Kineococcus sp. NBC_00420: one gene and its partner. The protein of the gene in region 2 interacts with the protein of the main gene of each other region in a pairwise test. Links are inferred from orthologs where the notes say so. Each region holds a gene or a part of one and is shown on either strand. Other genes may lie near its edges.

What was found.
Region 1: the proteins of leuS (region 2) and ligA interact in binary tests that used the Escherichia coli proteins (3 or more experiments, as listed by UniProt). The link is inferred for Kineococcus sp. NBC_00420 from one-to-one orthologs.

The regions. Positions count from the first base shown.
Region 1 is NZ_CP107930.1:1,108,564-1,111,780, forward strand. Bases 118-3,021 are described here. They hold ligA (NAD-dependent DNA ligase LigA), read right to left. Parts: upstream 2,677-3,021; coding sequence 559-2,676; downstream 118-558. Other genes in these bases: ddaH (dimethylargininase), read left to right, coding at 118-423; OG218_RS05450 (GNAT family N-acetyltransferase), read right to left, coding at 2,727-3,021. Outside these bases: more of ddaH, read left to right, coding at 1-117; more of OG218_RS05450, read right to left, coding at 3,022-3,217. UniProt on the Escherichia coli protein: DNA ligase that catalyzes the formation of phosphodiester linkages between 5'-phosphoryl and 3'-hydroxyl groups in double-stranded DNA using NAD as a coenzyme and as the energy source for the reaction.
Region 2 is NZ_CP107930.1:4,548,591-4,552,012, forward strand. Bases 291-3,399 are described here. They hold leuS (leucine--tRNA ligase), read left to right. Parts: upstream 291-639; coding sequence 640-3,159; downstream 3,160-3,399. Other genes in these bases: OG218_RS22320 (GGDEF domain-containing protein), read left to right, coding at 291-472; OG218_RS22330 (GNAT family N-acetyltransferase), read left to right, coding at 3,171-3,399. Also shown: more of OG218_RS22320, read left to right, coding at 1-290; more of OG218_RS22330, read left to right, coding at 3,400-3,422.

The DNA of each region.
Region 1 (3,217 bases), 3.4 Mb from region 2 along the record:
GCCGGGTTCGGGTTCCGCACCGCCCTGGCCGCGCACGCGGAACTGGCCCGCGTCCTCGGTCGTGAGGTCACCTCGCTGGAACTCGTCGACCCGCGGTTCTACCACCTCGACACCGCGCTCACCGTCCTCGACGACGACCCCGCACACCCCGACGTCGCCTACTTCCCGGGCGCCTTCTCCCCCGCCGCCCAGGCCGTCCTGCAGCAGCTGTTCCCGGACGCGCTGCTCACCGACGAGGAGACCGCCGCGGTGCTGGGGATGAACGCGGTCAGCGACGGCCTGCACGTCGTGCTCTCCCCCCGCGCGCAGCGCTACGCCGACCTGCTGGCGGAACGCGGCTACCAGCCGGTGCCCGTCGACCTCTCGGAGCTGCTCAAGGGTGGCGGGGGCGCGAAGTGCTGCACCCTCGTCGTGCGGCGCTGAACGTCCGGGCTGATCCGACCGGTTGAATCCGCCGTGGGTGCGCCTGTCGGTGTGCCGAACCGGGCGCCATGACGCCGTCTTCGTCGCACCGACGGTTCACTCCACGTGGTGACACCGGTGGGTGCGACGGGGACGTCACGAGCCCTCGGGCTCGGCCTCCTCGTCGGGTTCCGCGTCCGGCTCGGGCAGGGCCACCGCGTCGGGCCCACCCTCGAGCAGCGTGACGAAACCCTCCTCGTCGAGGACCCGGACCTTCAACTGCTCGGCCTTGTCGGCCTTCGTCCCTGCGGCCTCCCCGACGACGACGTAGTCCGTCTTCTTCGAGACGCCGCTGGAGGCCTTGCCGCCGCGGGACAAGATCGCCTCCTTCGCCTCGTCGCGGGAGAACCCGGTCAGCGAACCGGTGACGACGATCGACAACCCCTCCAGCACCCGCGGGGTCGTCTCGTCGCGCTCGTCCGCCATCCGCACCCCGGCCTCGCGCCACTTGCGGACCACGTCGCGGTGCCAGTCGATGGCCAGCCACTCGACCACCGCGTCCGCGATCGTGGGGCCGACGCCCTCGGCGGAGGCGATCTCCTCGGAGCTCGCCTCCTCGATCGCGGTCATCGACGCGAACCGGTCGGCCAGCGCACGGGCGGCGGTGGGGCCGACGTGGCGGATCGACAACCCGACCAGCACCCGCCACAGCGGTTGCGACCTGCGCTCCTCGAGGTTCTTCAGCAGGCGCTTGCCGTTGGCGGAGATCGCACCCGCCTTCGTCGTGAACAGCGGGACGCGGGTCAGGTCGTCCTCGGTGAGGGTGAAGAGGTCGCCCTCGTCGGTGATGACCCCGGCCTCCAGCAACGCCGTCGCCGCCTTGTCGCCGAGGGCCTCGACGTCGAAGGACCCCCGACCCGCGAGGTGGAAGACGCGTTCGCGCAGCTGCGCCGGGCAGCTGCGGGAGTTGGGGCAGCGGATGTCGACGTCGTCGGCCTTCTGGTGGGCCAGTTCCGTCCCGCACTCGGGGCAGTGCGTCGGCATCACGAACTCGCGTTCGTCACCGGTCCGGGACTCGACGACCGGGCCGAGGACCTCGGGGATGACGTCGCCCGCCTTGCGGACCACCACGGTGTCACCGATGAGGACGCCCTTGCGCCTGACCTCGTCGGCGTTGTGCAGGGTCGCCATGCCGACCGTCGACCCCGCCACCAGGACGGGTTCGAGCACCGCGAACGGGGTGACCCGCCCGGTGCGACCCACGTTGACCTGGATGTCGCGCAGGAGCGTCGTGACCTCCTCGGGCGGGTACTTGTAGGCGATGGCCCACCGCGGTGCGCGCGAGGTGGAACCCAGCCTGCGCTGCAGGGGGACCTGGTCGACCTTGACGACGACCCCGTCGATCTCGTGCTCGACGTCGTGGCGGTGCTCGCCGTAGTACCGGACGTAGTCCGCCACCTCGGGCAGGGTGTCCACGACCCTGACCCGCGGGGACGTCGGCAGCCCCCAGGCGGCGAGCTTCTCGTAGGCCCCGGACTGCGAGTCGTTCTCCATCCCGCGGCGCGCGCCGATGCCGTGCACCAGCATCCGCAGCGGACGCGTCGCGGTCACCCGGGGGTCCTTCTGCCGCAACGACCCCGCGGCGGCGTTGCGCGGGTTCGCGAACGGGGGCTTCCCGGCCTCGACGAGCCCCGCGTTGATGGCCGCGAAACCCTCCAGGTGGAAGAACACCTCGCCGCGGACCTCGAGGAACTCCGGGACGCCCTCCCCGCGGAGGCGGTGCGGGATGTCGTCGATCGTGCGGACGTTGAAGGTCACGTCCTCCCCCGTCCGACCGTCGCCGCGGGTGACGCCCCGGACGAGGCGGCCGTCCTCGTAGACGAGGTCGATGGCGAGGCCGTCGATCTTCGGTTCGCACAGGTAGCGGGCGCCCGCGCCGACCTCCTTCTCCACCCGGGCCGCCCACGAGGAGAGCTCGTCGGTGGAGAAGGCGTTGTCGAGGCTGAGCATCCGCTCGGGGTGGTCGACGGCGGTGAACTCCGTCGAGAAGGTCCCCCCGACGGTCTGGGTGGGCGAGTCGGGGGTCCGCAGCTGCGGGTGCTCGTCCTCGAGCGCGCGCAGCTCCTTCTCCAGCTCGTCGTACTGCCCGTCGCTCAGCGGCGAGGAGTCGCGCACGTAGTAGGAGAAGCGCGCACCCTCGATCCGGGCGACGAGCTCCTCCCAGCGGTGCCTCGCAGCGGGCGGGACCAGACCGTCGTCGTTCACGGGAGCCATCCTGCCGCGCAGGTCCGACACGTGCCCGGGAGCGGGTCAGGGCCGATCGGTCAACGGCGACTGGTTCCCGTCGGCCGCCGCAGGACCACGAACTCCAGGTCGTCGCGGCGGGGCCGGCCGAACCGTTCGTCGCCGTAGGGGAACGGGCGCCGCTCACCGGTCGCGACGAACCCGAGCCGTTCGTACCAGGCGATGAGGTCCCCGCGCTGGGCGATGACGGTCATCTCCAGCGCGGGCGCGCCCCAGCGCCGCACCGCCTCCGCGTCGGCGTGGGCGAGCAGCCGGGCGCCGATGCCCCCGCCCTGGATCGCGGGGTCGACCGCGAAGGTCCCGAAGTAGCCGAGCTCCCCGACCCGTCGCAGTTCGCAGCAGCCGACGGTCCGGCCGTCGCGTTCGGCCAGCAGCAGGGTCGCGTCGGGCGCCGCGAGCACGGCGGCGATCCCCGCCTCGTCGGTCCGGCGACCGTCCAGCAGGTCCGCCTCGGTCGTCCAGCCGGCCCGGCTCGAGTCCCCCCGGTAGGCCGACTCGACGAGGGCCACGA
Region 2 (3,422 bases):
CATCGAGGTCACCCCCGGTGTGCAGGTCGGTGGCCTCGTGCGCAGCGCCGACGAGCAGCGCCGGCAGCAGGAGGCCGAGTGGGCCGCCGCGGCCGGTTCGCTGCGGGCCGCGACCCGCACCTCCGACGTCGTCGCCCGCGTGGACGAGGGCCGCTTCATCGTCCTGGGACCCGGGGCCGGGCTGCACGCCCAGGAGCTGGAACGGCGGATGCGCGTCGGGTTGGCGCAGGAGCGGCTGCAGGTCGCCGCAGCCCTCGACCCGGCCGCGACCGCCGGCGGGGCGCCCAGTGCGCGGCTGTCCGTCGAGGCCGGCGCGGCCGTGCTGGCGCCCTGGGACGAGGGTGGCGTCACCGACCTGCTGGTGCGCGCCGAGCAGGCCCTGGCCCAGCGTCGCGCGTTGCGTCGCAGCACCCCGCAGCACGGCTGGGGTCGACGTCGCGCCGACCGCTCGGCCCGTCCGGAACGCTCGTGAGTCCGACGGAGTAGGCTGTCGGTCGTGTCTTCCCGCCGACTTGCCAGCCGGCGCTGAGCTGCTGCGACCTCGCAGGTGCCGGCGCCGTGACCCCTCCTGAGTGAGGGGTCTTCCGCTGTCCGCAGGAGGTTCAGGTGCGGGACGCACGGACGCACCGGGAGGACGAGATGACGCAGGCCGACACGCAGGCACGGGACGAGGCGGACGAGAACCGCTACGACGCGTTCGCGCTGCAGGAGAAGTGGTTGCCGGTCTGGGACGAGCGCAAGCCGTTCACGAGCGGTGAGGCGGGCGACGAACGCCCGAAGAAGTACGTGCTGGACATGTTCCCGTACCCCTCCGGCGACCTGCACATGGGTCACGCCGAGGCGTACGCGCTCGGGGACGTCATCGCGCGGTACTGGCTGCAGCGCGGTTTCGACGTGATGCACCCGATCGGCTGGGACGCCTTCGGTCTGCCCGCCGAGAACGCCGCCATCAAGCGCGGCCTCGACCCGCGGCAGTGGACGTACGACAACATCGCCCAGCAGCGTGCGTCGATGCGCCGCTACGCGTGCTCCTTCGACTGGGACCGGGTCCTGCACACGTCCGACCCCGAGTACTACAAGTGGAACCAGTGGCTGTTCCTCAAGCTGTACGAGAAGGGACTGGCCTACCGCAAGGACTCCCTGGTCAACTGGGACCCGGTGGACCAGACCGTGCTGGCCAACGAGCAGGTGCTGCCCGACGGCACCTCGGAACGTTCCGGCGCCAAGGTCGTCAAGAAGAAGCTGACCCAGTGGTACTTCCGGATCACCGACTACGCCGACCGGCTGCTGGACGACCTGGACGCCCTGGAGGGCCAGTGGCCCGCCAAGGTCATCTCGATGCAGCGCAACTGGATCGGGCGCTCCACCGGCGCCGAGGTCGAGTTCGTCATCGAGGGCCGCGCGGAGCCGATCAGCGTCTACACGACCCGACCGGACACCCTGCACGGCGCGACCTTCATGGTCGTCGCGGCCGACTCCGACCTGGCCGAGGAACTGGCCGCGGGCGCGTCGCCGGAGGTCCGTGAGCAGTTCGAGGTCTACCGCACCCAGGTGCAGGAGACCTCCGACATGGACCGCCTCGCCTCGGAGCGCGAGAAGACCGGGGTCGACCTGGGTCGTTTCGCGGTGAACCCGGTCAACGGGGAGCGGCTGCCGATCTGGGCCGCCGACTACGTCCTGGCCGACTACGGCACCGGCGCGATCATGGCCGTGCCCGCGCACGACCAGCGTGACCTCGACTTCGCCAAGGCGTTCGGCCTGCCCGTCCGGGTCGTCGTCGACGTCCGCGACGCGGACGGCAACCCCCTGCCCGACCCGGTGGAGTCCGGCGAGGCGACGGCCGGTGACGGCAGGCTGGTGAACTCCGGCGCGCTGGACGGCCTGGACAAGAAGGCCGGCATCGCCCGGGCGGTCGAGGACCTGGTCGCGGCCGGCAAGGGCCGGGCGGCGAAGAACTACCGCCTGCGCGACTGGCTGATCTCGCGTCAGCGCTACTGGGGCACCCCGATCCCCATCGTGCACACCGAGACCGGTGAGGTCCCGGTCCCCGAGGACCAGCTGCCCGTCGTGCTGCCGCCCTCGGAGGGTCTGAACCTCACCCCCAAGGGCACCTCGCCGCTGGGGGCGGCGGAGGACTGGGTGAACGTGCCCAGCCCCGTCGACGGAACTCCGGCGCGCCGGGACCCGGACACGATGGACACCTTTGTCGACTCGTCCTGGTACTACCTGCGCTTCGTGTCCCCGAAGGACGACACCCAGGCGTTCGACCGGGACCTCATCGCGCAGTGGGGCCCCATCGATCAGTACGTCGGCGGCGTCACGCACGCGATCCTGCACCTGCTCTACGCCCGGTTCATCACCAAGGTGCTGCACGACCTGGGCTACCTGCCCTTCGACGAACCCTTCACCCGCCTGCTGAACCAGGGCATGGTGCAGATGGAGGGTTCGGCGATGAGCAAGTCCAAGGGCAACATCGTGCGGCTCTCCGACCAGCTCGAGGAGCACGGCGTCGACGCCATCCGGCTGACGATGGCGTTCGCGGGCCCGCCCGAGGACGACATCGACTGGGCCGACGTGTCCCCGTCGGGTTCCTCGAAGTTCCTGGGCCGGGCGTGGCGCCTGGCGCGCGACGTCACCTCCGCTGCAGGGGTGGACCCCTCCACGGGTGACAACGCCCTGCGCTCGATCACGCACAAGACCGTGCACGAGGTGTCGCAGCACGTCGAGGCGTTCCGCTTCAACGTCGCCGTGGCCCGCGTCATGGAACTCGTGAACGCGACCCGCAAGGCGATCGACTCCGGCGTCGGGGGCGGGGACCCCGCCGTCCGCGAGGCCACCGAGGCGACGGCGATCATGCTGTCGCTCGTCGCGCCGTACACGGCCGAGGACATGTGGTCGCTGCTGGGCCACGACCCGTGCGTCGCCCGCGCCGGCTGGCCCGTCGTCGACGAGGCGCTGCTCGTCGAGGACACCGTGACGTGCGTGGTCCAGATCCAGGGCAAGGTGCGTGACCGGCTGGAGGTGTCCCCGGACATCACCCAGGAGGCGTTGCAGGAGCTGGCGCTGAGCTCGGAGAAGGTCCAGGCCGCGCTCGAGGGGCGGGGCCTGCGGACCGTCATCGTCCGGGCGCCGAAGCTCGTCAACATCGTCCCGGCCTGAGGAGTCCGGCGGTGAACGAGGGTTTCCGGTTGGTCACACCCCGGTTGCTGCTGCGGCGCTGGACCGCGGCCGACCGGGAACCCTTCGCCGAGCTCAACGCCGATCCCGAGGTGATGCGGCACTTCCCCGCGCCGCTGGACCGCGCGGGTTCCGACGCGCTGGCCGAGCGCTGCGACGGGGTCTTCGAGCAGAACCCGTTCGGGCTGTCCGCGGTGGAACGTCGCGAGGACGGGCGGTTCCTGGGGTTCACCGGTCTGCACCAC